Regions from separate parts of the Polaribacter sp. ALD11 genome, predicted to be linked through region 1. Evidence: riboswitches for the same ligand, from Rfam matches in the RefSeq annotation. Region 1 holds a riboswitch; each other region holds the start of a gene.
What was found. Region 1 has a riboswitch for cobalamin ahead of CW731_RS08435 (TonB-dependent siderophore receptor). Riboswitches for the same ligand answer to the same signal wherever they lie in the genome.
Positions count from the first base shown of each region.

Region 2: it holds a riboswitch for cobalamin, as region 1 does, so the genes downstream of both, CW731_RS01430 (TonB-dependent siderophore receptor) here and CW731_RS08435 (TonB-dependent siderophore receptor) in region 1, are expected to answer to the same signal.
Region 3: it holds a riboswitch for cobalamin, as region 1 does, so the genes downstream of both, CW731_RS11065 (DUF5074 domain-containing protein) here and CW731_RS08435 (TonB-dependent siderophore receptor) in region 1, are expected to answer to the same signal.

Region 1 covers NZ_CP025119.1:1,882,864-1,893,203, forward strand. The annotation lists gene CW731_RS08415 (PKD domain-containing protein) at 1-3,670, shown strand, start outside; gene CW731_RS08420 (PorP/SprF family type IX secretion system membrane protein) at 3,672-4,670, shown strand; gene CW731_RS08425 (PKD-like domain-containing protein) at 4,817-5,947, opposite strand; gene CW731_RS08430 (YncE family protein) at 5,986-7,125, opposite strand; gene CW731_RS08435 (TonB-dependent siderophore receptor) at 7,122-9,131, opposite strand; cobalamin riboswitch at 9,248-9,438, opposite strand; gene CW731_RS08440 (hypothetical protein) at 9,865-10,340, shown strand, end outside.
Region 2 covers NZ_CP025119.1:354,429-364,768, reverse strand. The annotation lists gene CW731_RS01455 (ATP-dependent helicase) at 1-2,243, opposite strand, end outside; gene CW731_RS01450 (SatD family protein) at 2,541-3,155, shown strand; gene CW731_RS01445 (DUF3307 domain-containing protein) at 3,156-3,875, shown strand; gene CW731_RS01440 (hypothetical protein) at 3,879-4,391, shown strand; gene CW731_RS01435 (YncE family protein) at 4,479-5,567, opposite strand; gene CW731_RS01430 (TonB-dependent siderophore receptor) at 5,573-7,402, opposite strand; cobalamin riboswitch at 7,483-7,683, opposite strand; gene CW731_RS01425 (ABC transporter substrate-binding protein) at 7,740-8,876, shown strand; gene CW731_RS01420 (cobalamin adenosyltransferase) at 8,883-9,443, shown strand; gene CW731_RS01415 (LuxR C-terminal-related transcriptional regulator) at 9,643-10,340, opposite strand, start outside.
Region 3 covers NZ_CP025119.1:2,499,910-2,510,249, reverse strand. The annotation lists gene CW731_RS11085 (NAD(P)/FAD-dependent oxidoreductase) at 1-90, opposite strand, end outside; gene CW731_RS11080 (FAD-binding oxidoreductase) at 132-1,241, opposite strand; gene CW731_RS11075 (GNAT family N-acetyltransferase) at 1,242-1,694, opposite strand; gene dinB (DNA polymerase IV) at 1,788-2,870, opposite strand; cobalamin riboswitch at 2,935-3,153, shown strand; gene CW731_RS11065 (DUF5074 domain-containing protein) at 3,276-4,346, shown strand; gene CW731_RS11060 (S9 family peptidase) at 4,389-5,231, opposite strand; gene CW731_RS11055 (LysE family transporter) at 5,239-5,856, opposite strand; gene CW731_RS11050 (LysE family transporter) at 5,870-6,490, opposite strand; gene gdhA (NADP-specific glutamate dehydrogenase) at 6,576-7,913, opposite strand; gene CW731_RS11040 (PEP/pyruvate-binding domain-containing protein) at 8,094-10,340, opposite strand, start outside.

The sequences.
Region 1 (10,340 bases):
ACAACCAATTTCTTCTGAAATTTGTTTGGGTGGAACTGCAACTCCTTTAAAAGTAACTTATGAAAACGGAACAGGAACACCAAAGTATCAATGGTTTTCAAATATTGATGATGATAATACTACTGGAACTAAGATTACTGGTAAAACAGATTCTAATTATACTCCGCCAGCAAATACTGTTGGAGAAATCTTTTATTATGTAGAACTTTCTTTCGCTTCTGGTGGTTGTGATAAAATTATATCAAACACAGCTAACGTAAATGTTGTTCCGCAAATAGCTGTAGATCCTGTTACTACTCCACAAACAATTTGTGTGGGTGGAACTGCAAATGAATTAGAGGTTACTTTTTCTGGTGGAAATGGAAACGCAACGTATCAGTGGTTTTCGAATACTACGAATTCAAATACAGGTGGAAGTAAAATCGATAGCGCAACAAATTCAACATTTACACCAAATTCTTTTTCTACAGATGGTACTTTCTATTATTATGCAGATATTTCTCTAAATGGAAATGGTTGTAATACTGCCACAAGTGGTGTTTTTGAAATTAATGTGCTGACAGATCCAATTATTGACACGCAACCAATTGCAAGTCAAGAATTGTGTCAGAGTGCAACACCAGTAGATTTAAACGTAACTGTTTCTGGGGGAACTACTTCTGATAAAGCATATCAATGGTATGAAACTAGCACAAATTCTATTGCTGATGCAACTCCAATTTCAGGTGAAACATCAGGTACCTATACACCATCAACTTTAACTGGGGGAACTTTTTATTATTATGCAATTGTTTCGCAAACGGAATCTGATTGTAGTGTTACAAGTGCTATTTCACAATTAAAAGTAAATGAATCACCAATATTTATCACACAACCAACTTCTTCTGAAATTTGTTTGGGTGGAACTGCAACTCCTTTAAAAGTGGCATACACAAACGGAACAGGAACGCCAACCTATCAATGGTTTTCGAATACTACAAATATAAATTCTGGAGGAACTAAAATTACAGATGAAACTACTGATACTTACAATCCGCCAACAAATACTGTTGGTAGTATTTTCTATTATGCCGAAATTTTATTTTCTAGTGGTGGTTGTAATAAAATTACATCTAATTCTGCTAGTATTATTATAAATGAAATACCTGTAATTAACGCTACAGAAATTACTGTTTATAGTGAAGACACTTTTAATTTTGATCCGAATTCTATTTTAGGAAACACGGTTCCTATGGGAACAAAATATACTTGGTCTGCCCCTAATTTTAATCCTATTGGTTCAATTTTAGGTGCTTCCGCAGAAATAACGCCACAAGATCAAATAAGTCAAACTTTAGAAAACACAGGAACATCACCTATAAAAGTTATTTATAACATTACCCCTGCAACTACAAAATGTACAGGAACTCCTTTTACGTTACAAGTTACTGTAAACCCAAACATAAACTCTAATGCTATTATTGTAAATAATACATGCTTTCAATCTAATAATGGTGCTATTTCAACAACTATTGCAGGAGGAATTCCTTTCGAAACAGGAAATCCTTATTTAATTTATTGGACTGGACCTAACGGATTTACATCAACAAATACAACTATTACAAATTTAGAAGCTGGCTTATATATATTAAAAATTGAAGATAAAGACGGATTTTCTATTACCGAAGAGTTAACAGTAACAGAACCTGCTGTTTTAGCAATCTCTAAAGATATAGAGAAAAATATTTCTTGTTTTGAAGGGAATGATGGAGCAATCGAAGTCACAATTTCTGGAGGAACATTGCCCTATACTTACAATTGGACAACTACAAATGGTAGCGGAATTATTCTTAATACAAAAAATCAAAATACATTAACAGCTGGAAATTACACATTAGAAATTACTGATAAAAACAACTGTACAAAGGCTGCCAACTTTATACTTACAGAACCAGACGGTCTAAAAATAGAATCAGTTTCTAAACAAGATATTTTGTGCTTTGGTGATGCAACTGGTGCTATTGAAATTAATCTTTCTGGCGGAACACTTATAGAAATATCTCCTGGTGTTTTTGATTACTTATACAGTTGGTCTGGTCCTAATGGGTTTACAAGTTCCTTAAAAAATATCAACACATTAATTGCAGGGACTTACACCGTAGCTGTTACAGATAATTTAGGATGTACAACGAATGCTTCTATTGTTATAAATCAATCTTCAAAAATTGAAATAAAATACACAAAAACAGATGTTACTTGTTACGGAAAAACGGATGGTTCTATTGATGTAACCGTAACTGGTGGTAAAGCACCTTATAAAATATCTTGGAGCAATCTAGCAAATGGATTCTCATTATCTAATTTATCTGCAGACACCTATATTACTACAATTACAGATGCTAATAATTGTATTGAACAAGTATCTATAACTATTGAGCAACCTATCTTCTTTATAGATCCGGTTGTAACACCAATTTCTTGTAACGGAGAAAATAATGGAGCTATAGACTTAAATTTAACTGGTGGAATAGCCCCTATTTCTGTTACTTGGAGTGATGATGCTAGTGCTGGCGTACAAAGAAATAACCTTGCTGCTGGCACGTATACTGTTATTGTTTTAGATAGCGACACGTATCAATGTCCCATAGAACAAACATTTGTCTTAACAAATCCACCAGCAATAGCTGTTTCTAGTACAGTTACAGATGCAATAGATTGTAGTATTGTTAATAGCGGAAATATAGATTTAGTTGTTTTGGGAGGAACTGCTCCTTATTCTTATAGTTGGAGTAATGGCGAAGTAACTCAAGATTTAATAAATATTTCTGCTGGAGAATATTCTGTAGAAATTAAAGATGCAAATAATTGTATGGTAACAAAACAATTTAACATCTTTAGACAAAAACCTATACAAATAGATTTTAAAGAAACAATAATAACAGACTGTGATTTAAAAATTGTGAATCGAAAAACAGAAGCTAAAGTAACAGGTGGTTTTTTACCTTACACGTATAGTTGGTCTGCAGGAACAGTTTCTGTTTTGGATAGCAGTATTATGACAACCTCTCAAAACGGTTCTTATACATTAACAATTACAGACGCTAAAGGTTGTACAAAAAGTAACTCTTTTTTAATTGATGTGCCTAAAATTGGAGATACAGATTTTAGATACAATGCTTTTGCAATTGAAAAGTATGATCTACTTTCTATAAAAGATCCTATTCAATTTACAAACCTCTCTACAGGAAATTATTCAAATGTTACTTGGAATTTCGGAGATGGCAGCCCAATTATATCCGAGGAAAACCCGATTCATATATACGACACAACCGGAACTTTTAAAATAATATTAACGGTAGAGTATGATGCAGGTTGTATTTACAAATTTGAAAGAACTGTTAATATAACTTTAGGTTACTCTTTAGTAAACCCAACAGCTTTTACGCCAAATGGAGATGGTTATAATGAAACAATAAGACCTTCTCATAGAGGCTTTATAGAGTTAGAAATGACAATTTATAATACTTGGGGAACAGCTATTTATTCTGAAAAGAACACAAATCTAAATGGCTGGAATGGTACTATAAAAGGGCAACCTGCAGAGAGTGGAAACTACGTAATGGTTGTAAGAGGCATTACCTTTTACAAGAAAGAAATTAGAACATCTACACCTTTAACACTGCTAAAATAAGATGAAGAAAATTACACTCCTATTTTTAGTTTTGGCTAGCGTACAAGGCTATACACAAGACGTTATATTTTCGCAAAACTTTCTGGTTCCAGAAACATTAAATACATCGTTTACAGGTGCAATTAGAAGCACCAAGGTTGGTGCTGTATATAGATCTCAATGGAGAAATACTGCTTTTAAAACCAACTCTAATTTCGCTTTTTTTGATACTTGGTTCGAAGGCTTTAAAACAGGAATTGGTGTTAGTTTCTTAAATCAGACAGAAAGTGCTTCAAACTATACTTTTAATCAAGTGAACTTCAATTATGCGATGGCATTTCAAATTAGTGATACTTGGTATTTTAGACCCAGTATTTCTGCGGGTTTTGGAATGAAAAATTACGGATTTCAAAATCTATTGTTAGAAGATCAAATCAATCTAAATAACAGTACTATAAATACAGCGACAATAGATCCTTTATTATTAAGTGAACAACGGAATTTCTTTGATTTTAGTTCATCAATCTTATTTAATAATGAAGATTCTTGGATTGGTTTAACAGTAAAGCATTTAAATAAACCCAATATTTCTTTAACTGAAAATGGCAATGTGCCTTTAGATGTGTTTTGGTCTGTTCATACAAAGTATTATTTGCCTTTTTTAGAAAATTATAGAACATGGTTTACGAACAAAAGTAAATTGTATCTACTATCTAATTTTATGATGCAAGGCAAGTTTAATAGATTAGATGTAGGTACACAATATGTTTTTGATGATACATTCTCTTTCGGAGTTACAGTAGCTACGTCACCAATAAAAAATAATGCTAATACTTCCTTTATAAATTCGATTAGTACTTTTGCTGGCGTTAGATGGCAAGGGTTTCGTTTTGGATATTCCTATGATTTTAACACAACAGAACTTTTAAACACAGGCGGTATTCACGAATTTTCTGTTTCTTACGATTTTGACATTAACATTAGAGCATTAGACAGGTATAAATGTGTCCCTTTTTTCTAATTTAAAAACAAGAATAAATGCTCTCTAAAATTAAAGTTGATAAAAAGTACACTTACTATTTATAGAAAATATAAAAACCTCTTCTTAATAATTAAGAAGAGGTTTTTATATTTTATTGTACAGATAAGAAGGAATGCTTTTACTTATTAAAGTAAACTTAAATCTGCAATACCTGTAACTTCTGTAGAAAGTTCTCCTAACCAACCCATGTTTGCTTGAATAGCTGTTTGAACTTTAATAAAATCGATTCCTGTTAAATTCACCATATTTCCATCTTCATCTATTGCCATAGCAATATCTATTTTATCTCCACCAGGTGTATTGTCTGCATAACCAGCATCAAAAGGTGCACTTGTAATAAACCTAGGATTGCTCATATCAATATTACTACTAGACAAAATAGTTCCTGTTATTGTGTAAGAATCTTCTGTAACAGATGCTGGATAATATGCCTGTTTATGAAACACATTGGTTGCTACAACACCACTATTTCCTTCACTATCTGTCCATGGTACATCTGCAGTAATAGGCTCTGGTTTTGTATAGGTTACACTATAGTTTTTTATAGTTCCATCTAACTCATCTGCACTCCCTTTAATTTCATACCAAGTATCATCTGCAATACCATTCGCATTTTCGTCTTGCATTACCCAAACAATACCAGGTTCAGCAAAATTAGACATCGCATTTCCATAAACAATTAAATCATTGCTGTCTGCTGTATTAATTACAGTATGATCAAAAGCATAAGAAACTGAGCCTCCCCAGCCACCTAAACTTACCATCCCTTTTTTACCTTCAACAGTTTTAGCTCCTTCTTCACTACCTAGTGTTGTATTAATAAATTGACCTGGAGCAGGTAAATAATCGATTAAACTGGTAACATACAGATTACTTTCAGTTGTAATTGGACGAATTTTAGCATCCACTAAAATAGTATATTTATTTGTAAACGCTCCTGCGTTATTAGTAGCTGCATAAGACAAAACATACGTTCCAGATTTTTCAGGAATAAAAGCATAAGCCGCTTCAGAAGACACAAGTTTATCACCTAAATACCATTCTTCGGTATACACTGCTTCATTAATTGTCGTTGCAGAAAAATGAATGGTTTCTCCCATTATAATTTGAAGGTCATTTTCTTCTTGCGATAATTCAATTTCTGGGAAAACACTATAAAGGTCTATTTCCGGAGTACAAGAAGTAGCCATAATTGCTAAAAAACAGGGAATAATAAAAACTACACGTGGTTTTAAAAGTTGAATAAATTTGTTCATAATTTTTAATTTAAAAGTTGATTATTAGATGATAATTGTTAATATTTAAATACTACTTTGTTCGGAATGTCTCCTGTTTCTACAGACCATTTTAAAACTCCTTCAGATGAAAAACAGTAAAGTGTTCCTGGAGTTACATAATCTTTAGCATCCGTAATTAAAATGTCTTTTGTTTCTGGATTGATCTTGATGCCATACGGAATTTTTATAAGGTCTTTACCTTCATCCATAATAAAAGAATCTTCAAGAATGGTTTCTGTTTTAGTATCTAGCCTATCATAAGAAATGGTGTTTTCTCCTGTTAAATAACTAAACTCTGTGCTGTAGATATAAATAATATCATTAAAAATAGTCATATTACTCACAGCCAAATCAAACGATGTTTTAACCTCGTCTATGTCTGTATCAACAACAAAAAGTTTAGAAGGCGTTTCATAATAATCTCCTCTAGAAGAAACATATAAGTCTCCTTCGCTATCAATTTGCATGCGATGAAGGTTTATGGCTACTTCTATACGTTTTGTTTCTTCAAAACTATTAATATCGACTACAGAAACAGTAGATTCATAATTTGGCGGACTATAACCACCAGAATTGGCTACATATATTTTATCTTTATAAGCAATTAATTCTTCGGGTTGTCTGCCCACATTTACAGAACGAGTAACACTAAGACTTGTCGTATCAATTTCCATGATTTTTCCTTTTGCAGCATCAGGATCTCCAATACTTCCTAAATAGGTGCTTAAATATGCTTTCCCTTTGTAAAAAGTAATATACCGACAGTTATCTATATTTATTTGTTTGATTTTTTTTCGAGTTTTCACATCTAAAACCTCTACTTTATTAGAAGCATTTACAACTACATATAATTTAGATCCATAGATTCCCATGTCATTTCCAACATCTCCCAAACCTCCTACTTCGTCGGGGTTTGCAGTTCTAAAAACTTCTTTTTCATAAATTCCTGTCTCAAAATCCATATAATCCAAAGCTGCTTTATTCATCGACATGTTTCCTTCATTCAATAAGTAAAAACCTTCAATTTTCGAAGAAGGTTCTATTGGTATTTCTAGTTCCGTAGGGTCTTCAAAAGCATCATCAGTTCTACATCCATTTAAAAAAAATACTACAGCTAAAGCTAATACAACCTGTAAACCTAATTTTCTTTTTTTCATAATATAAAATTTAAAGTGAAACGATAGGACCTCCCCGGCATCGGAAAGTTTTTTACTACCGCATATTGTTGATTAAATACGTTGTTTACTTCTACCAAAATTTTTAATTTATTTTCATTTAAAAAAATTGTCTTCCCTAAACTTAAATCGTGTGTGTACCATGGTTGCAAATAGTTAGAATTAATATTTGCTTTCTGGCTATACCTTTCTCCTGTATAGATAAAACTGTAATTGAATTCTAATTTCTTATAATCTATCATTGCACTTACACTACCACTATGACGTGGTATATACGGAATTTGATCTCCATAATTACTAGCATTAGCAGTAACATCTATAGATTCTTGATAGGTATAACTAAGGTTTGTTGTGTAATGAAATTTTGCACCTAAACTTCCGGAAGCTTTCATATTTGTTTCTATTCCGGTAGTTTCTACTTTGCCTAAGTTTAGCATAGACCAGCGAAATAAATTAGCTCCAGGAACTGCAACAATTTTGTTACCTATCCAAATTTTATAAACATCTGCTTGTATATCAAATGTTGTTTTTTTGAATGTTGGTTGATAAGAAAACCCAAAATTTACTTGAGAAGCATCTTCTGGATCTAAAAAAGTATTGCCAATAAACGTGTAATACAAATCATTAAAAGTGGGCATTCTAAAAATCCTCTTATAAAAACTTCTTACTCTAAATTTATTAGAATTAAAAGGCTGCCAATTCAGCATTAGAGATGGTGTGTATTTTTGTAAATCTTCCGCAGCCTCATAATACTCTACCGTTTCATCTACTGTTGTACTTAATAAACTAGCTTGTATTTTTATTTTATTAAAACTAAATTCGGCAGCTAAAGCGGATAATAGCGTAATTCTTTTAGGATATGAAAACCGGTACAGATTAGCATCCATTGTATTTTTTTGTACGTCAGTAGCTAAAGATAGTTTCCAAAAGGGGAAAACCTGAAACGTATGTACCATCGATAAATAATATTCTTCCTGTGTATATCTATTGTCTAATTCGCCATCAACTTTTATAATTTCTGGATCTACATAGCGCGAATAATTATGGGCATATTTACCTCTTAATACAAAAAAATAATAGTCATTTACATGATTTGTGTATGCTCCTTGAACAAAATTATTCCGATCCCACAGACGCTGTGGACGTTTAAAACGGTTGGCAACAATTGCGCCTGGTAATCCTCGTTCAGAATCGTAGTGATACAGTTTTATGTTAAAATCATTATTTTTTCCTTGTCTACTATGTAATGATGCTTCTACTCTAAAGGCTACTATATCTGCATTGTTCCGTGTTGCTATGGTATCATAACTTCCGTTGGTATATCTAAATTTATACCTTCCATGGGCGGTAAGGTATTCTGTACTAAGGCGAGCACTTAAGTACTTATTAATTTTAAAATCTAAATTTACAGATGGATTTATCAACCCAAACGAACCCGTTTTTACACTTGCATTTGTATTGATCTTCTTTCCATGAGAAAATTGAGGTGTTTTACTTTTTAAATAAATACTATTGGAAGAGGCATACGATTTGGCTGATTGATTTAAATCTGATCGCTGCCCTTGATAAAGTGACACCGCCTCCATGTTTTGTACAGAATATTTACCCAAATCTATTTGACCATTTTGAGCATTTCCTAATTGTACACCATCATAAAAAACGCCTGTATGTTGCGAGCCCATTCCTCTTACATTAATGGTTTTTATACCACCAATGCCTCCATAATCTTTTAGCTGAACGCCACTAAAAAAACGAATAGCATCTGCCACACTATAATTACCTAAGCGACTTAATGCTTTACCTGTTAAAGACTGTAAAGGTGTCGGTGAAGAATGTTTTTTTAGCTTCTCTTTATTACTTATTAAAAATATTTCTTTTAGTTGAACCGTTTTTGTTGTGTCTTTTTCCTGCGCATACAAAGAATAAGAACTGTGAAGCCCAAAAATTAGAAAAATAGCCCAAAAAAAATGTAAAGAAGAAGTCCTCATACTTATTTTTTATAGCACAAGAGGACAGAATAATAGAAAGTACCACATATCCTATTACAATTAAAAAATTGTAAGATAGGTAGGTTCCTAATTCCAGCTTCAATCCTCGAAAGCTTAATGAATTATTAAAAAATGGCAGGTCTTCTGACTTGCTCCTTCCACTCGGTCTTCCCATTCTTTCGAAAAAGTGACCTCTTTTGAGTTTCAGTTTTTGAGCTTACAGCTGCGGGACAGTTCTAGAGTTACACTAAATTCCCATTTTAATGTCAAATTATTAAATTCGACAACCATTTTTAGTTAAAAATAAAGTACAAATCTATTTACAATTTATTTAATAACAATACTCTTTCTATTGTTTATTTTAAGCAATTTTATACGAATGTAGATCTCAAAAGTTTCTGTATATTTATTTATAAGAAATATTTTATGAAAGAACAGGCTACTTTTATTCACAACAACCTGAAAACGAAATCTAGGTACTACAGAACTGAACATGATTTTTAGCAGAAAAGAGAGAAAGGATTATGATTGTTATCGACAAGTAGATGTTTCACCACAGAAAGTAACCTTACTGCTCTCTTTTTAATCTTTCTTATTATATGCAAAGCATCTTAAAAGACAAGCTTAAGACGTATCTTATTTATTGCTTTTATATAAAAAAACTGATTCTAGAACATAAAAATTACGGTTTTAAAACCGTAATTTTATATTTTAATTCTTTACTATTATCAAAATGAATAATCAATTATTAGTACTTATCTTAATATTTACAACAACGCATTCACTATCAGCACAAACAGTAAGTCAACAACAAAAAGCTGAAGCCTATTACCAAAATCAACAACCAGAAAAAAGATATAGCAACACTTGGTATTGGTTATTTGGCCCTTCAAATAGTAGCGCTACGAATGATGTAAATAATAGGGTAGCATGGGAATTAGAAGAGGGTGGTTGGTATGCTGGCCTAGGAAAAAATGATAATTATACGGGATATGGAATTCAGTATAAATTAAAAACGAACAGTTACATTTTTAGTAACTGGAAAAAGACACAGCCCAATGGAATGACGCTATCTCAAAGTCCAGATTATAGTTTTATGGGAACTTATAAGAATAAAGCTAAAAATGGTTTTGGAATTACAAAATGGTCTAATTATAAACCATTTAATAATAACAATTATAAAAATGTTATAAAATATATTGGAGAGTA
Region 2 (10,340 bases), 1.5 Mb from region 1:
TTATCTGGCCCCTTACCTTCCATTCCTATAACGGTTCCTGTGCCAAATCTATTGTGTTCTACAATATTTCCTACAATAATATCTCCATCAAAGAGATTCATTTTTGGTGTAACCTGAGAAATCTTTTTTAAGTTTTTAGGAATTACAATTTCCTTCTTTTTAGAAATCTCACGTTCCATTTTTTTACGTTGAATTGGTTTCTGAAAACGAATTCCTTTTGGCGCATCATCAAAAATACTCTTATCTAAAAAGTTATTTATTATTGGGTTGGTTACTTTTGGAGTAATGTAAAATAAATATTGATCGTCTATTTCTTCTAAAAACCTACTTGGTTCTGCATCGACTAATTTACCCCATCTGTAACGTGTTTGTGCATACGTTAAATAAGCTACTTTTTCTGCTCTTGTTAGCGCAACATAAAACAACCTACGCTCCTCCTCTAGTTCACTTCGGGTATTCATACTCATGGCAGAAGGAAATAAATTTTCTTCTAAACCAACAACATACACATACGCATATTCTAATCCTTTAGACTGGTGAATGGTCATTAAAGAAACCGTTGGCTTATCGTCGTTTTTTTCTGAATCGAAATCTGTAGCCAAAGCAACATCTTCTAAAAAGGTGGTTAAAGAAGCATCATTACCTTCTTCAATCTTATCTGTAATAAAATCTTTAATACCGTTTAAAAGTTCTTGAACATTTTCTACTTTACTTACAGCTTCTGGTGTTCCGTCTTTTTCTAAATCTTTTATTAACTGCGCCTTTTTCACAACAATTTCTGCAATTTCAAACGCATTTTTTGTTTGCGATTCTATTTGCAGACTTTGCATCATATTCATGAAATTACGAAGCTTATTCTTAGTTCCTGCATTTATTTTTAAATCGATTTTATCAATATATTTTATAATATCGAAAATCGATTTTTTATAATGGTTTGCTGCGATTGTTAGCTTATCAATCGTTGTTGCTCCAATTCCACGAGCAGGATAATTGATAATTCTTTTTAATGCTTCTTCGTCATTCGGGTTGATTAAAATCCTTAAGTAAGACAAAATGTCTTTAATCTCTTTTCTCTGATAAAAGGAAATTCCTCCGTAAATTTTATAATCAAGTCCTTTTTTACGTAACGCGTCTTCAATTGCTCTAGACTGTGAATTTGTTCTATAGAGAACACAAAAGCTATCTAAACTTAACTGATGGTTCATTTGGTTTTCCCAAATAGATTGCGCTACAAAACGTCCTTCTTCTCCATCAGAAATAGTTCGCATTACATTTATGGCATCTCCTGCATCATTAGAGGTCCATACTTCTTTATCTAATTTTGTTTTATTTTTTTCTATAACAGAATTTGCTGCATTTACAATGTTACTTGTAGACCTGTAATTCTGCTCTAATTTAAAGGTTTTAACATCAGGATAATCTTTCTGAAAATTTAAAATATTCTGAATATTTGCTCCCCTAAAACTATAGATACTTTGAGAATCGTCTCCAACAACACAAATATTACCAAATTTATCTGCCAAAGCTCTTACGATAATATATTGTGAGTGATTTGTATCTTGATACTCATCTACCATAATATAACGAAAACGGTCTTGGTATTTTGCCAAAGTTTCTGGAAAACGAGCCAATAATTCATTGGTCCTTAATAATAAATCATCAAAATCCATTGCACCTGCCTTAAAACACCTGTCTACATAGATTCTATAAATATCGCCAACTTTTGGCCTGCTTGCATGTAAATCTGCTTCTTGTAAATCTGGACTATTAAAATATGCCTTAACCGTGATTAAACTATTTTTAAATGAGGAAATTCGACCTAAAATCTGTTTTGGTTTGTACCGTTCTCTGTCTAACCCCATTTCTTTAATAATTGAACTTATTAAACGGACAGAATCTTGCGAATCGTAAATTGTAAAGTTTGTAGGAAAGCCTAACTTGTCTGCTTCTGAACGTAAAATACGTGCAAAAACCGAGTGAAAAGTTCCCATCCAAAGGTTTTTGGCTTCACTTTGCCCAACAACAGAAGCAATTCTTGCCTTCATTTCTTTAGCCGCCTTGTTTGTAAACGTGAGCGATAAAATATTAAACGAGTCTACACCTTGCTTCATTAAATGAGCAATTCTATAGGTTAATACACGTGTTTTACCAGAACCTGCTCCAGCAATAATAATCATTGGGCCATCTTTTTGCAAAACAGCTTGCTTTTGAGCTTCGTTTAAAGAATCTAAGTAACTATTCAAGAGATATATTTTTGAAGTATTTTGAAGCGTCAATTTAACCAAACTATTCCTTTTTGTAAAGGAAGAAAGCTATTTTTTATTCACAACTTATTCCTACTAAATTTTGGCTTAAAATGAAATAAGATTAAAATATTTCTTAGTAATGAATAAGCTGTATTGCTACCCTTTTATACGTCAAAAAACAGATAAGTATAAATATCTGTCATAGAGCAGATAATTAGACTTATCTGTCATAGAGCAGATAAAATTATGTTTTTGAAAAGAAAAAGGCTATATTTGTTTAAATTACAAGAACTAATGACAAGTATTTTAACTGGAGATATTATAAATTCTAGAAAGAATAATAACGATTCTTGGTTAGAATCGTTAAAAAAAATCTTAAAAACATACGGAGAAACACCTAAGATTTGGCAAATTTATAGAGGAGATAGCTTTCAATTAGAAATAGAAGATGCAGAAAAAGCATTTTATGCTGCACTAAAAATTAAAGCTCAATTAAAATGTACTTTAAATATTGATGTTAGAATTGGCATTGGAATCGGTAAAAAAGAATACAATAGCTCTAAAATTACGGAGTCTAACGGAGAAGCTTTTATAAACTCTGGTTTTGCTTTTGATAATTATTTAAAAAAACAAAATTTAGCCATAAAAACTCCTTGGAAAGAAATTGATGAAGAATTAAATATTGCACTAGATTTAGCATTATTAACAATAGATTCTTGGTCTGTAAATTCTGCGGAAGTTTTTAAAATTTCATTAGAAGAGCAAGAGGCAACACAAAAAGAAATTGGCGCAATTTTAGGTATTACACAAGGTCGCGTTAGCGAAAGACAAAAACGCGCAGGTTTAGACCCTATTATGAAGCTAGAAGAACGGTTTAGAAAATTAATCAACCAAAAAATAAACGAATAAATGTTGTTGTTTTTAAAGTTTTTACTGGCACATATTTTAGGTGACTTTGTTTTTCAATCAGAAAAATGGGTTAAAAACAAAGAAGAAAAGAAAATTAGATCCTCAAAATTATATTTCCATTTAGGTATTCATGCATTTTTATTGTTGATTTTTCTTCAATTTAATTTACAAGAATACTGGCTAGGTTTTATAATTATTCTTGTCTCTCATTTTATTTTTGATGTTTCTAAACTCTATCTTCAGAAGAAAAAAACAAAGAGAAATTGGTTTTTAATAGACCAAGTTTTGCATATTTTAGCATTGGTTTTTGCGACTTCTATATATAGTGATTTTAACTTATCTACAATTAACGTTTTTACAAGTAAAACACTGCTTCTAATAATTGCAATAACAATGATAACAAGTGTTTCTGCAATAATTATAAAGGTTTTTATTACACAATGGAGTCCTGAAAGTAAAAAAGAAAATGACGCTTCTTTGGCAAAAGCAGGTCGTTATATTGGTATTTTAGAACGTCTTTTTGTCTTTATTTTTGTTGCTACAAATCATTGGGAAGCAATTGGTTTTTTATTAGCTGCAAAGTCCGTTTTTAGGTTTGGAGACTTAACTTCATCTAAAGATAGAAAACTAACGGAGTACATTTTAATTGGTACTTTATTAAGTTTTGGTTTGGCTATTCTTATAGGAGTCTTATATTCGTATGCATTACACCTTATTTAATTTATGGAAGATAAAATTTTAGAAAGTATCGCATATGTTTTACCTGCAGCAGTTACTGGTCTAGTAGCTTACTACATGTTTAATGGCTTTATCAATAATAAAAATTCTGAGAAAAAGCTAGAATTATTAGCACAAAAAAGAAAAGAAGCTTTGCCTATTAAATTACAGGCATGTGAGCGTTTAATGCTTTTTTGCGACAGGATAAATCCTGTTAAAATGTTAATGCGTATTCCACCAATTTCTACAGACACAAACGATTACTTACAACTACTAATTGCCAATATAGAACAAGAGTTTGAACATAACTTAGTGCAACAAATCTATATTTCTGAAGATACTTGGACCGCTATTTACGCGGCTAAGAATGCCGTTACAAATAAATTAAGACAAGTATCTGAAAACGCTAATTCTGCAAATGAACTGCGTGAAAATGTACTAATTGAATATACTAAAACGATACCACCAACAGAAACTGCGATAGATTTTATTAAAAGCGAAGTAAGAAGTTTGTTGTAATAAAAAACTCCAATTTAGAATTACCTAAAATGGAGTCTTTCGTGGGGGAACACTGTTTCCTTTTTCAAAAGAACGTTAAATATTTTCTTAGTTAAAATAAATTTTAGAAGCACCTAAACCTACTGGTGCCGTATATTTCACTGTTTTTGTAGATAAATCTGTAACTGTTAATTTACTTAACGCTGTAAAATTGTAGCTTACAGTAAACAAATTATTATCTTTTACTGCCATACCATATATACTCCCAGTAGAAATACCCTCTGTTGCAAGCGTAGTGTCAGATTCATTAATAACAAACACCTTTTTTTCCGCCCCCATATAGTAGTAAACTTTACCATCAACATAAGATAATTGAGATGCTCTTTCATTCTCTTTAAAAGTAATTTCTTTATTAATTGTATTATTTACAAGATTGATAAATAAAATTGAAGAAGTTGTACTAGTTAATACAGGGTAATCTGGTGCACCTCCATAACTTAATGGTTTACCTTCAGACAATACAATTAAATTACCAGAAGCATCAAAAAACATTTCATCTGGATTGTCTTTTACTGTTATTTTCTTTACTGTATTGTTTGCAGATAAATCTACTACTGAAATAATGTTGTTAGAACTAAAAGCACCTTTGTGAGAAACATATAATTTGCTGTTTTTAGCTAAAATTCTTTCTACTCCATTATCTAAAGGAATCGTTACCGCTTCCATTGTATTAGTTTTTAAATCTATTACCGCTAAATAATCATCTGAAGTATCTGAACCACTACCCCAGTTTGTTACATATCCTTTACCATTGGCAATTGCCATGTATCTCGGGTTTTTTAAACCTGTTTTTATTTCTGTTTTCTTCTCAAAAGTGTATCTATCTGCAACAACAATTGTATTAACATCATTTAAAATAATATAAGCTTCTGTATCAGAAAAAGAAATAGATTGTACTAAACCACCTAATTGCGCATCGTTAACACCTGTATAAATAAAATTAGTAGCTAACCTGTTTAAATTCTCATTTACATAAGAAATAGAACCGTCTTTGTTACCAAAATTACCTTCTGCACTTATAATGATTCCATTGTTATATCTACCAGATAACTCAGGAATTACCTCATTTTTCTCAGAACATGATGTAAAAACTAAACTGAATATGAATAGTTTAAAAATTGATTTTGTAATTGTCATTTGTATTAAAATTTATAGTTTATGTTAATATTAAAATTTCTTCCAGGCATAGGTCTTAAGTTTGAAAAATAATACACTTCATTAAATATATTATTCAATTTAAAACCCATTAATAATTTATTTTTTTTTCTTTGAAATATCTTAAAATCTATTCCAAAATTAGTAACGCTTAAAGCCTTTAATGAGTAAAAATCGATATTAATTTCATTGGTATACACCTTACTCTGATACAAATTTTGCAAGGAAAACATTATCCTATTATATGTATAGTCTAAATTAAAATTAAATAGATGTTTAGGTGCGTAAGGTAAAAACGTACTAGTTTCCTTATTTTTTGCCAATGTAAACGTGTAATTCGTTGAAAAATTGAAGCTATGGTCTCTAATTTTTTTAGATAGATTTATAAATGTTTCAATTCCTTTATGATCTACATCACCAACATTTCTAGGTCTCCATAGGTTAGATGCCGCAGTAGGTAACCATAAAATTTTATTACTTAGTTTAATGTAGAAAACTGAAGTAGTTATTTCTATATTTTTTTTATTAAATGTAGCACCAATTTCTCCTTGAATAGATTCCTCTGGTATTAATTCTGAATTACCAACTACTGGCCAATACAATTCATTAAAAGTTGGCACTCTATAGTTTGTAGATATATTACCTTTTAAAACAAAGTTTTTTGTAATTTCTTGCTCTGCAGCAACAGACAATGATACAGGTACTTTAAAATCAGAATTAAATTCTTTTCTGAAGTTAATTGCTGTTGTTAATTTTGCTGTAGGTTTATATGTTATTTTTGCTAAACTTGCAAAAAAGGTTCTTTCTTTTGAATTAATTTCATTCGTTGTACCTTTATTATTATCATAAATAAATGTAGAAGAAAATTTTAAATAATTAGAGAAACGATATTTTAGATTATAGCTGATATTATAGTTTTTAGATTTCCCAAAAACAAAATTTGAAGCACTTTTATCATTATAATATCGATACTCTTGCGTTAAATACGCAGCACTTATAGTTTGAGTGAAATTAGAGAAAGAATATTTCCATTTTAACAAATTTCTTTTATTAAAATCTTCATTCCTCTCACTTCCTGCTGCAGGATTTGGTAATCCGTCAGAAAATAAACGATCACCATAATAACCAGTTGAATATAAATAAAGTTTATTTTCCACCGAAAATTGATACCCTATGCTAAAATTTATACCATAATTTTCATACGTTCCATTTTCATTCTTCAATAAACTACCATCATCATTTTTATACCTAGTATCTATAAATGTATAATCATTATCAGAGTAATTTAACGTAGAAGCTAATTTTATAGCCCATTTGCCTGTACCAATATTCGTTTTAAAGAAGTTAGAAGAGGTATTAAAACTACCATAAGAAGAAAATAAGTGAAAATCTTTATGTTTTTTAAATGATAAATTATCATTTAAATGTACAGTACCACCAATAGCTCCAGAACCATAATCTACGCTACCACCACCACTATTAATAATAATCTCATCTGAAAGACTTGCAGAAAGTGAGTTGAAATCGGTTTGCCCGCTACCCATTGCATTAATTGAAATCCCGTTCCATAACACTGCGGTATTAGATGCAGAAGTACCTCTAAAACGCGCTGTACTAATACCACCATTACCGTAATCTCTAAATGAGATAGGGCTATTATATCTTAATAAATTAGTAAGGTTTATTGGGTTTTTAACAATTTGATCGGTTGCTATTTTTATTTTTTTAAGCCCTATAACATTATTTTTTTGTTGCTTTTTACTTATTATAATAACCTCTTTTAAAGTATTTACAATAGTATCTTTTTGCGCAAACATATTATATGCACAAAAAAAAACTAATAAAAAAAATATGTAATTATTTTTCATAATATCTTAAACTTCTATCCCGAAAGTTTTTAAAAAATTTAAATAATGGCAGGTCTCCTGACTTGCGTCTTGTAACAAACCTTCCCAACAATAAAAATGTCAGTGGCAAAAGAATTAGTTACAAGCTTTATAGCTTACAGTTGCGGGAACAGTTCTAGATTTTAACCAGATTCCCTTTTAATTTGATGCAAAATATTATTTACATCAAAACCAAAATCGATGCAAATGTAGTTTATAAATTGATATTAAAAAACATTTTTGTAATCTTGTGCTAAAATTATTTATAATGAAAAAACAACTAAAAATATCTTTTCTATTTTTTCTTTTTTTATTGATTATTTCTTGTAAAAAAGAGACTCAAAACACCGATAAAAAAACGAATATTAAAAGTAATATTAAGTATGCTAAGGGTTTTGATATTATCGAAAACAACGGAATTAAAAAACTAATTATCAAGTCTGCTTATCAAAACTCTAAAGAAGAGTTTACTTATACTGTTAGAAATAAAAATAAAATTTCTAACAACCTACAAAACAACGATATTTCAACTCCAATTAAAAAAATAGTAGTAACATCTACTACCCATATTCCAATGGTAGAGTTATTGAATGAGGAAACCGCTATTATTGGCTTTCCTTATTCTAAATTCGTTTCTTCAGAAAAAACGAGGGAATTAATAGATAATGGTTCAATTACTGAAATTGGTCAAAAAGGATCCTTGAATACAGAAATATTACTTAATTTAGACCCCGAATTAATAGTTGGTTATAGTGTTTCTTCTGCAGATAAAAGCTTAAATTTACTTGAAAAGGCAGGTGTAAACGTAATTTATAACGGAGACTGGCTTGAGGAAACACCTCTAGGAAGAGCTGAGTGGATAAAATTCTTTGGTGTTTTATTTGATAAAGAGAAGAAAGCAGATAGTATTTTTAATGCAATTGAAAAAAACTATTTAGATGCAAAAAAGATAGTAAACGAATTAGTTAACAAACCAAGTGTTTTATCTGGAGCAGTTATTAGTAAAGATATCTGGAACTTACCTGCTGGTGAAAGTTTTGTTGCGACTTCATTGAGTGATGCAAATTTTAATTATTTATGGAAAGATACAAAAGGAAAAGGTAGTTTATCTTTAAGTTTCGAAAGTGTATTTGAAAAAGGTAAAAATGCAGATTTCTGGCTTGCTCCTGGCCACTATTCATCTAAAGAAGAGTTAATAAAAAGCAATGTTTTGTACGCTGAATTTAAAGCTTTTAAAAATAACAAAATTTACACACCTACTAATAAAAAAGGAAAAACAGGCGGTATCCTTTATTACGAATTAGCTACAGTTAGACCAGATCTTGTTCTTAAAGATTTTATTAAAATAGCACACCCAGAATTACTTCCAAATTATGAATTTACATTTTACGAAAAATTAAAATAGTTCTACATGAAAAAATTACGCCCAAAACCCTCTATAGATGAGCTCTGTTACCCTTTTATTTATGAAGAGTCTACACTTTGCGATTATGAAATAATAACCGACCAACTTACCCGTTTAGTAGGTTGGGTAATAGATGAACTCCGTGAATTAAGGTTAGAATACCCAAATAGCAAAGAATTAAAAAAACTAGAAGAAGAACTTAACTGGTTATTACCACTATGCTATCATCTTAATGGCTCTATTAGAGGCAAGCTTGCTATTTCAGAAGAAGATCACTTACAATTGCTTAATTACTATAGAGCTATGAAAAAAGAAGTAGATAATTTAATTCATGGCTTTGTTTTACCTGGTGGAAGATCTCCTGTAGGAGTACTAAACCAATGCTCTTCACTTTCTAAGAAAGCAATTCGGTTAATGGTTATTATACACAATAAAGAGAACAAAGAAGTTGCAAATATTTTACCCAAATTTGCTAATTTACTCTGCAATTATTTTTTTACGGCTACTATTTTAATAAATAAAGTAACTGGCTTTGTAGAAACTCCTTTTGTTAGCAAGAGTTACTAATTTCTCATGAAATAGAATTAATCTTAAAAAATGAAATAAAAAAACCTTCAAGATTTAACTGAAGGTTTTCTGTCTAAAATTTGGGGGAAATAATAACAATTAAATATAGATAAATAATATTTAAACTCTTTAATAAATTGTTTTTTTTAAGGTAGTTTTTGGGTAGTTTTCTTTATGAAAATCAGATTTTTAAGGTATTTTAGATAGCTAAAGCTTCTTTCCTACTTTTTATATTTAATTTTTCATAAATATTTTTCACATGAAATTTTACTGTATTTACAGAAATATTCAATTTTACTGCAATTTCTTTATTAGTAATACCCCCAATTATAAAATTAAATATTTCTAACTCTCTGAAACTTAAATTAGCTTCTTTTAGATGATGCTTTTCTGTTTTGTTAGTTTTTTTAAGTGCCTCTGACAATAACACTACTTCTTTAGAATAAGCAATAATTTCACTTGTCATTAATAAGTTTTCATTTTTTAGTATTCGCATTCTGTAAACAACAGCAAATGAAAGTAAAATCATTTCAAAAAAACCACCAAGTTTTAAAACCTTAGCGCTTATATAAAAAGAACTAAAGCCAAAAAGCTTTAAAATAAAGAAATTAATTGATAACATTAAAATAAAAAAATAACCGATAACAAAAATTTTGGTGTAAATGTTTTTTCTAAATAACAAAACACCTAAGAACCAACAAAATAATAATAAAGAAAAGCCTAAAAGCTCCATTATTACAAAAAACAGAAAAATATCAGTAACTATATATAAACAAAAAAAGATAGCAACTAATACCAGTATAAACCACCCTACATAATTCACTTTAGAAAAATAACTACCTGCTTGTAAGTAATTTTTCGAAAATAAAAATGAAAAAATAAAAACAAAAAAATGGA
Region 3 (10,340 bases), 620 kb from region 1:
AACCTTTATACCAAATTTTGATAAATGAATTGCATTACACAAACCTGCCAAACCTCCACCAATTATAACAACATCAAAAATTCTATTCATATTTCAGTGTCTCCTCGAGCGCAGTCGAGAGGTTTATCATTCTAATCTATTAATTCTGCCAACTCTTTACCAACTAAACTACCAATTGCAATTCCCATTCCGCCTAAACGAACGCCACAAAAAACATTACCAGACAATTGTTTTACAATGGTTTTTTTCTGATTTCCCACGCCCATAATTCCGCTCCACCTGTGTTCTATTTCAAAATCTGTGTTTGGTAAAATTGTTTCTTTTAATATTCTTTCTAATTTATTCTGAATAATATCAGTTAGACCAAATTCTGTAGTTTCTTCTGTTTTAAAATCTAGATTTCTTCCGCCTCCTAATAAAATTCTATCATTAATATTTCTGAAATAATAATACCCTTTATCTAAATGAAAAGTCCCTTTTATATGTAGATTTTTAATGGGTTTTGTTACTAAAACTTGTGCTCTCGCTGGTTTTACTTTTTCTTCTAGAAGTTGATTTGCAAATCCATTTGTAGCAATAAATAATTTATCTGTTTTAAAGGTAATTTTATCCGTTTTTACTGCTACCAAGTTTCCTGTTTCGGAAAAACTTTCAACTGAAATATTATTCAAAATCTTCACTCCTAATTTTTGAGCTTTATTTAACAATTCAAAAGCCATTTTTCCTGTATCAATCTGTCCTTCAAAATTATTTGTAATATATTGTTGATGCACATTTTTGAAGTTAAATTTATTCTCTGAAATAGAAAAAACATCATCTTTAAAAATAGGTTTTAGAAGCTTATTTATTTGCTCTTTTTTAGAAATACATTCATTAAAAAAGGATTCAGATTCGCATAATTCATATCCTTTGTGTTGCAAAAAATTAATGTTTTTATCACCTAAATTCTTACGTAATAGTTGCAATCCTTTCCAGCGCTTATTAACCAAATTATAAATTTCTTGTTCTGTGTGTGCGTTTAAATCGTCAATAATTTCAGATATGCTTCCAAAACAAGCAAAACCTGCATTTTTAGTGCTTGCTCCTTGAGGTAACATTCCTTTTTCAATGATTAAAACCTTTGCTTTCGGGTGATTTTTTTTGAGTTCTAAAGCACAGTTTAGGCCTACAATTCCACTACCAACAATTGTAAAATCGATGCTAGAAAACCATTCTTTTAATTCCCAATAACTATAGTTCATTTATATATATTTTTCAAAACAAATACTATTTTCCATTCTTCTATATTGTGCGTAATTTGGAATTATTTTATAATTACATTTATGATAAAACTGTACAGCTTCAACTTGTCTTTTACCTGTTTCTAAAATACATTTTTTATAGCTTAATTCTTTTGCCCAAGTTTCTAATTCTGTTAGTGTTTTTTGAGCAATTCCTCTTCCTCTTTTCTCCGAAGAAACAAACATTCTTTTTACTTCTACAGAATCAGAATCAAACTTTTTAATAGCTCCACAACCTACTGCAATTTCATCAACATAAGTTACAACAACAAATTGTAAAACATCGATATTATTATACTGATTGTAAAAATCGTGTTCGTCTTCATCTGTAATTTTTAGATATGCATCTAAATGTCTTGTCAATTTAATAAAATCTTGGTTTTTAGAGTTTGTTCTTGTTATTTTTAGATTCATATTCCTGTTTTTGTTAATACGAAGAATAAATTAATCTTATAATTAATTAACAGATTGCTTCGTCATTCATTCCTAGCAATGACGGAATGCACCTTAAAATTCAAACTTTAATTGTACCCAAATAGGTGCAGTAATTTCTGTGTTTAAATTCCCAAAAGACAACCCTAATAAACGTACAGAATTTGGTAATTTATCTTGATATAACAATTCTTTTACCACAGGAAAAAACTCATTTTTCGTCTGCATAAAAGTTGCTTTTGTCTTACTTCTTGTTTGTTGTGTAAAATCTGAATATTTAATTTTTAAGGTAATGGTTTTTCCTTTAGTATCCGTTTTTTTCATGCGTCTTTCTAACTCATCTGCAATTTTATCTAACTTTTCTATCATAAAAATTTCTGAAGAAATGTTTTCACTAAAAGTTCTTTCGGCTGCAAGAGATTTTCTAATCCGATTTGGTTTTACAGCACTGTTATGAATTCCGCGAACAATATTGTAATAATGAGTTCCAGATTTCCCAAACAACTTTATCAATTCTTCTAATGACTTTTTCTTTAAATCATTCCCTTTGAAGATCCCTAAATTGTACATTTTTGCCGCAGTAACTTTACCTACTCCGTAGAATTTATTAACAGGAAGTTCTTCTAAAAACTGAATTACCTCATCTGGATGCACTGTTTTTTGTCCGTTTGGTTTGTTTATATCAGACGCTACTTTTGCAATAAATTTGTTAATAGAAATTCCTGCGGATGCTCTTAGACCAGTTTCATCGAAAATGCGCTGTCTAATTTCTTTTGCAATTGTATTTGCAGACGGATTCCCTTTCTTGTTTTCTGTAACATCTAAATAGGCTTCATCCAACGAAAGTGGTTCTACCAAATCTGTGTACTCGTAAAATATTTCTCTAACTTTTTTAGATATTTCTCTGTAACGATCAAAATCGCTATTTACAAAAATTAAATGTGGGCATTTTTGCCTTGCTAAAGTGCCACTCATTGCAGATTTTACACCAAATTTACGCGCTTCATAACTTGCCGCAGAAATAACACCTCTTCTGCCCTCTCCACCTACTGCAATTGCTTTCCCTCTTAATTCTGGGTTGTCTAATTCTGCTACAGACGCATAAAAAGCATCCATATCTACATGAATTATTTTTCTAAAAGGAGGTTGCAATTCCATGAACACAAAAATAGTCTAGATTAATTCTTCAATTTAGTTTTTTTTGATGAAAAAAGGAAATACTTTCGCGCCGTAAATTTTTGGTTTCTTTTTCATAAAATTGAATTAGAATTAAAAGGGAATCAGGTGATTTTTTTTATAAAAAATCCTGAGCTGTTCCCGCAACTGTAAGCATTGTCTAAAAATTAGATTACTGTTATTTCTCACACCACTGTCTTTACAAAGATGGGAAGGTTTTAACAAAATGCAAGCCAGGAAACCTGCCTAAAATTATATTCGTGTTTTTATGCTTTCGGGAGAAAGGCAAAAAATATTTTTAAAAATTCATAACTCAACCCTGTTTTAACTACCAAAACACTGCTTGCATATATGATGTTTTATATCGTAAATATTAAATCAATTATAATGAGAAATCTCTATTCGAAAATTATACTATTATGTATAATTACACTTGCCGCTTGTTCTAAAGAAACTAACCTTTTAGAAGAAACACCAATTTTTGACACGACTTTTATTTTAAGTCTAGAAAGTGACAACACATCTTTGACTTACTTAAACAAAGACAAATACCCTACATTAAATGTGTATTCTTCTGCCAATAGTGAAACTACATCTTTTTCTGAATTTAATAACAAGTTGTATTTGGTAAGCCAAAATGGACCTAGTTTTATTTCTATTTTAGATTTAGAAACTTTAAGTTTAGAAAATACTGTAACCACATCTAAGGTGGGCTCGCCTTCTTATTTGCAAATGTATTCTGATACCGATGGTTTGGTAATTAATACTTCTGGTAGAGGAAGAAGAAAAAAATACAATTTATCTACTGTAAATACTGTTACAGGAATTGGAGAAAGTATTACAGGTACCTCTAATGCTGTTTTATTTAATAATGCTGCCTTATTATTAGACGGAGAAAATGTTCTAATTGCAGATGGTAAAGAGTTAAAATCTTTTGATATAAACACAAAAACAATAAAAACGCTTCTAACTTTTTCTGAAAATATTTCTGGAGTATTAAGAAATAATGAAAATAATATTTGGGTTGCTACAGAAAAAAGAACGGCTTTAGCTGCATTCACAAAACTAAAGAACGATTACACCATTTCAGAAACGGTTGAAATTACTAACGAAACTATTAATCTATTTAAAAACAGTATTTTAAATATGAATTCAAACTCAGAAACTGCCTATTGGTCTGAGTCTGCTTCAGGTAAGATTTATAGATTTAATACCACTACAAAAACTGTAGAAGAATTCGCTTCACCCATAAATAATAGTGTAGCTCTTAACACAGTTGTAAAAGAGCACCCAGTTACAAAGCAAGTATATGTTGCAGGTTTAGAAGATTTTTTTAATCCTGACAACAGTATTTTAGCTATTTATAATAATGATAAAAGTTTTGCTAAAGAAGTAAAAAGTATAGGTGTTTCTCCAATCGACATTTATTTTTCTAATAAAGTTTTTTTTAATAATTAATTTATTATGAGTTTGTTGTCCTTAAATGATAACAAACTCATTTTACTCTTTTAAAAAATGAAGACAAGTATTTACAACCTTTTCTAACTCTTTAGACATGTTTTTTTCTTTCCATGGATGAGAAACATTAAAAACATGATTTGCTTTTTCAATAATTTCTAATCTGCTTTTAGAGTTCCAAGAATGTATTTTTTCACCTTCCTCTAAAGAGATTGAAGTATCTTTATCTCCGTGAAGTATTAACTGCGGGATCTTTAAATTTCTTACCGCTTTTTCAATATTTAAACGTTGTTCATTTTCTTTAAAATCTTCATAAAATTGATAAAAATGTGGCATGTTTTGCTTTGTTCTTCCGTTTAAAACATATTTAACGCCTGTTTTTTTCCAATTCTCCAAATCGCCAATAGTTGAACTTCTTGAACCAAAATCGCAAACAGAAGCTAATGTAATTACTTTTTTAATTCGAGCATCTTCATTTGCTTTTAGTAACACAATTCCGCCACCTCTACTATGTCCAATAATAGAAATATCATTAGAATCAACTTCATTCTTAAATTTTTCTTCAGATGAAATCCAATCTAAAACACTTTCTAAATCGTCTAATTCTTTGGTGTAATTATTATTTCCAAAAGCATCTAAATTTGGAAAATCTATAGGTTGTTCAAAAGTTCCTCCATTATGAGAAAAATTAAACTTAACAAAGAAGAAACCTGCATTTGCAAAAGCTTCTGCCATTAAATTCCAAGCACCCCAATCTTTAAACCCTTTGTAACCGTGGCAAAAGATAATTATTTTTTTTGGTTGATGATCTTCTTTATAAAAAACATCTGTTACAATTGGCTTATTGTGCGTTCCCTGAACTACTCTATTTTGTATACTTTTCATTTTCTCTTTAAATAAATCCTTTTATTAATGTAATAACTGCAACAAAACCCGTTAAAATAGACAATACTATATTAATGTCTTTTGTTAATTTCCCTGTTTTTTGTTGAATCTTTTTTGCAAACTTTCCGTATAAAAAAAGGACATAAAATGTACCAAGCACAGACCCTAAAGTAAAAAATAATACAGAAACCATGTGAAAACTAAATAGACGAAGAGCATCTAGCAATACTACAATTCCGCAAAAAAAAGGAATGCCAAACATGTTTATTACAGATAATGTAATTCCTGTTAAAAAAGGAAATTCTTTTTTCTTCTTTATTTCTTCAACTTTAATTTTTCCTTTTCTAGATGCGCTATAAAAATAGTAAGACAACAATATAAAAATAAGGATTCCTGCTTTTTCTAAAACACCTAAGATTGCTGGATTTTCTGCAATGTGTTTGGTTAAAATAACAGCAATAAATACCTGTGGAATTGCAATAATAGAAACACCTAAGGCATATTTATTAGAAGCTTTTCTTCCTTTTTCTAAACTAATTTTTAAGGAAGTCATATTTAACATACTTGGTGGTATAGAACCTATGGAAGAAAGAATAAATCCGATAAAAAAGGTTAAAAACAGCATCAGAATAAATTATTTAGAGAAGTAGATACACTAAGTTTACAATGGCCACAATTCCTGTTAAACATCCCAAAATAAAATCCATTTTAGCTGCAATATACGTTAGTTTATGTTGAATTTTTTCAGCAACAATAGCATATAGAGAGTACAGAGAAAAAGACCCCAATGTGGAACCAATTGAGAAGTAAAAACCATTTAATAATGAATACTCAAAATATTCTAATCCTATTAAAACAGAAATTGACGTAAAATAAAAAGGAATGGCAATAGTATTTAAAGAAGACATGATGATACCATGTGAATAGGCTTTTGATTTAGGAATTTCTTTTTTTTCTTTCTTTTCGTTTGAAGTGAAATGTATTCTAAAAAAATTGATAGATAGTAGAAAAAGAATTCCAGTTCCTATTTTTTGAATTAGAGTAATATACGTTGAGTTTTTCATTAAAATACTAGACAAATATGCACCAATATTTGCCTGAAAAAATAAAATGGTTGCATAACCACCAATTAAATAGAACGCAGCTTTCTTACCATTTCTTAAACTAAATTTTACAACTGTTAAGTTTAAAAAACTGGGTGTTATACTACCTGCTGCTGCAATACCAAAACCCAAGACAATAAAAATAAGAAAGTTCATATATTATTTTAGATACACAAATAAACGAAAAAACGCGTCAAGTAATTGACGCGTTTCGTATTTGTAGTAACTTAAAAGAGTTTTATTAAATTACACCTTGGTCTAACATGGCATCGGCTACTTTAATGAAACCAGCAATATTTGCTCCTTTTACGTAGTTTATATAGCCATCTTCTTCTGTTCCAAACTTTAAACAAGCTGTGTGTATAGAATTCATTATTTGATGTAATTTAGCATCCACTTCTTCTTTCGTCCAGTTTATTTTCATGGCGTTTTGAGACATTTCTAATCCAGAAACACCAACTCCACCTGCATTTACTGCTTTACCAGGTCCGTATAAAATTTTGGCATTATGAAACTCATGAATGGCTTCTGGAGTACACCCCATATTAGAAACCTCTGCTACATATTGTACACCATTTGCTATTAACTTTGCTGCATCTTCTCCGTTTAACTCATTTTGAGTAGCACATGGCATTGCAATATCACATTTTACACTCCAAGGTTTTTCATTTGGATAAAAAGTAGCTTCTGGAAATTCATCTGCATACGGAGAAACAACATCGTTATTACTTCCTCTTAATTGTAGCAAGTAACTTATTTTATCATCATCCAATCCTTTTTCATCATGAATATATCCATCAGGCCCAGAAATAGTAACTACTTTTCCGCCTAATTCTGTGATTTTTAAAGCAACACCCCACGTTACGTTTCCAAAACCAGAAAGCGCAATCGTTTTACCTTTAAAATCGTCATTTTTAGTTTCTAACATTTCTTTTGTAAAGTAAACGCCTCCAAAACCTGTTGCTTCTGGTCTAATTAAGCTTCCTCCCCAATTTAAACCTTTACCTGTAAAAACGCCCGAGTTTTCTTGTTGTAATTTTTTAAACATACCATACATAAAACCTATTTCTCTAGATCCTGTTCCAATATCTCCAGCAGGTACATCTGTACTTGGTCCAATAAATCTCCATAGTTCTAACATAAATGCTTGACAAAAACGCATAATTTCGGCATCTGATTTTCCTTTTGGGTTAAAATCTGATCCTCCTTTTCCACCTCCCATTGGTAATGTAGTTAAGGCGTTTTTAAATATTTGCTCGAACCCTAAAAACTTTAAGATGCTTAAATTTACACTTGGGTGTAATCGAATACCTCCTTTGTAGGGGCCAATTGCGTTATTAAACTGTATTCTGTGACCTAAATTCACATGAACATTTCCTGAATCATCAACCCAAGAGATTCTAAAAGTTAAAATACGATCTGGTTCTACTAAACGTTCAATAATTTTTGCAGCCTCATATTGTGGGTTTTCATTATAAACCGTTTCAATAGACTCTAAAACTTCTTTAACAGCCTGTAAATATTCCTTTTCGTTAGGGTGTTTCGTTTCTAGATTTATTAAAATTTCTGTGATATTCATATTAATATAATTAACAACTATTTATATAATAATTTTAATAACAAAAATACATCTTTAAAATTGATTTTTAAACAACATGTTTAGTTGTATTTTTTAATATTTAACAAAAAAATAATCCTTTTTTACGAATATGAGCTGTGTTTAAATATTTGAAGGATCTTTTTTATTATATACATATTTTTACATAAATCCCTCAGGTGGTAATTCTTCATCTGTATTTTCTTCATTTGTATAAATATCTTTCAATGAAATGCCTGCTTTAAAGATTGCTGCCCTGTTATTTGCTCCATCAACAACAGCTGTAAGTGGGGTTTTAAAAGAAATATGGCGTAAATAAGAATCTTCAAAAACAGCTTCTTGTTCATTTAAATAAGCCACATCAAAAAAACCATCTTTTATAAACGGATTTATGGTTAAATACCCCACTTTAAATGATGTCAAATTTTGAAAAAAATGTGTTCCTTGACTCGGATCTATTCTAAAATCTTCTAAACCAGATTCTACAATTATTTTTGCTGCAGAAATTTGAGACCAAATTACTGGAATTCCCAACCAAGAATCACTTGAGCCCCAACGCCCAGGACCTACCAAAATGTAGGGTTTGTCTGCTGCTACAAATTTTTTATTAATATCTTCTACTGCTTTTGCTATATCTCTTGTATTGGCCGAATTAAACGTATTGGGTTTTACATAAACAACATCGAAAATGTTTTCATATTTCCCATTTCCTAAGGCAGATTCAGAATAAATTATGGTGTCTGAAACATCTAAATTTTTAGGCAATTTACTTACCGTTTCTACACTTTCTACAATAGGCCTTATTTGTAAAAAACTAAATTCTTTTGGTTGTCCCGACGGAACATCTAGCTTTACGGCAAACTCTATTTCTATTGGGTTTCTCATTTCTCGTTGCCCAATTCGTAATAATTCTTTTAAAATTTCTGGCAACGGAAAAGTGTTGTATTTTAAAATATTATCAAACGTAATTACACGAATTCCGTCATGCATTACGCCTGGTCTAATCATATTGTTTTGTAAATCATAGGTAGATGCTACAAACTTTAAAGAACCATGGTGTTCGGCTTTTCTAATCGTTACTTTCTTTTTATTGATTCCCTCACTGGTAGATGCTTGATAACTATCTGGGTCTACATCTAAACCATAAAAATATTGCTGTGTGTTTCTTTGAGTGGAGCCCGGAGAGGATAATTGTAACACTTTTTTTGGATGATATGGCGAGAAACGTAAAGATTGCCCTCCACCTACAATTATTTCCCCTAAACCTAAAGCAATATTCGCAATTCCTTCGTTTGGTCTTTCTTCTCCAATGGGATAAAAATTAATAGAACGTGCAACTCCAGATATATTTGGATAATACACGTCTTGGTATTGTTTACCTGTAACCTCTTGTAAAATTACGGCCATTTTATCTTCTTCTATTGTGTGCGATATGGCTTTTAAATATAATTTACTATTTTCGAAAAAAGAGGATGCCATCACCGATTTTATTGCATCGGAAATCATTTCAATTTTTTTATCGATTTCAGAATCTGGAATCATATAGGTTGAAAAAACCCCTGCAAAAGGCTGGTAATTAGAGTCTTCTAAAATACTCGAAGATCTTACTGCAATTGGACATTTGGTTGTTTTTAAAAATGCTTTAATATCTTCTAAAGCCCATTCTGGTAAATCTTTTGAAATAAATTCATTTAGTATTTTTTCGTCATCCGAACACTCTGCTGCAAATTTAATTAGTTTGTGCGTATCAATAAATTGATCAAAAACGTCTGTACTTATTACAACCGTTCTTGGTATTGTTATACTTACATCTTCATATTTATTATACAAATTATTTCGCTTTAAAAAAGAGTCTATAAATGCCAGACCTCTTCCTTTTCCTCCTAAAGCGCCTTCTCCAATTCTTGCAAACCCAACAAATTCATCATATTTAAGTTTGTTAAATTTTACAATTACACCTCTAGATCTATAGATTCTATATAATTTAATAGCGCTATTTAAAAACTCTCTTATTTGATTGCTGTTTTCAAAATCGTCATACTCTATAGTGCTTAGTAAATCTCCTAAAGGAAAAAGGGCTCTAGATTTTAACCATTTAGAAAACTCGCTTCTTGTTGCATGATACATCAAACAATCTTCAGTAACAATTTTTATTGCTTTTTGAAATTCACTTAAATCTTTAACTGTTGCTAAGACTTTCATTTGCGTTGGATCCCAAAATTCGAAGTCTCCAAAAGCAAAGTATTTTACAATATAGTTTCTTATATCTACCCCTAATGTTTCTGAATGTTTATATAAAAATTTTCCTTTAAGTTCTAAAGCTCGTTTTTCATTATTTTCATCAGAAGATTGAATTAAAAATGGAAAATAACGTTTGTAATTTCGAACATAATCTAAAAACAAGAATCC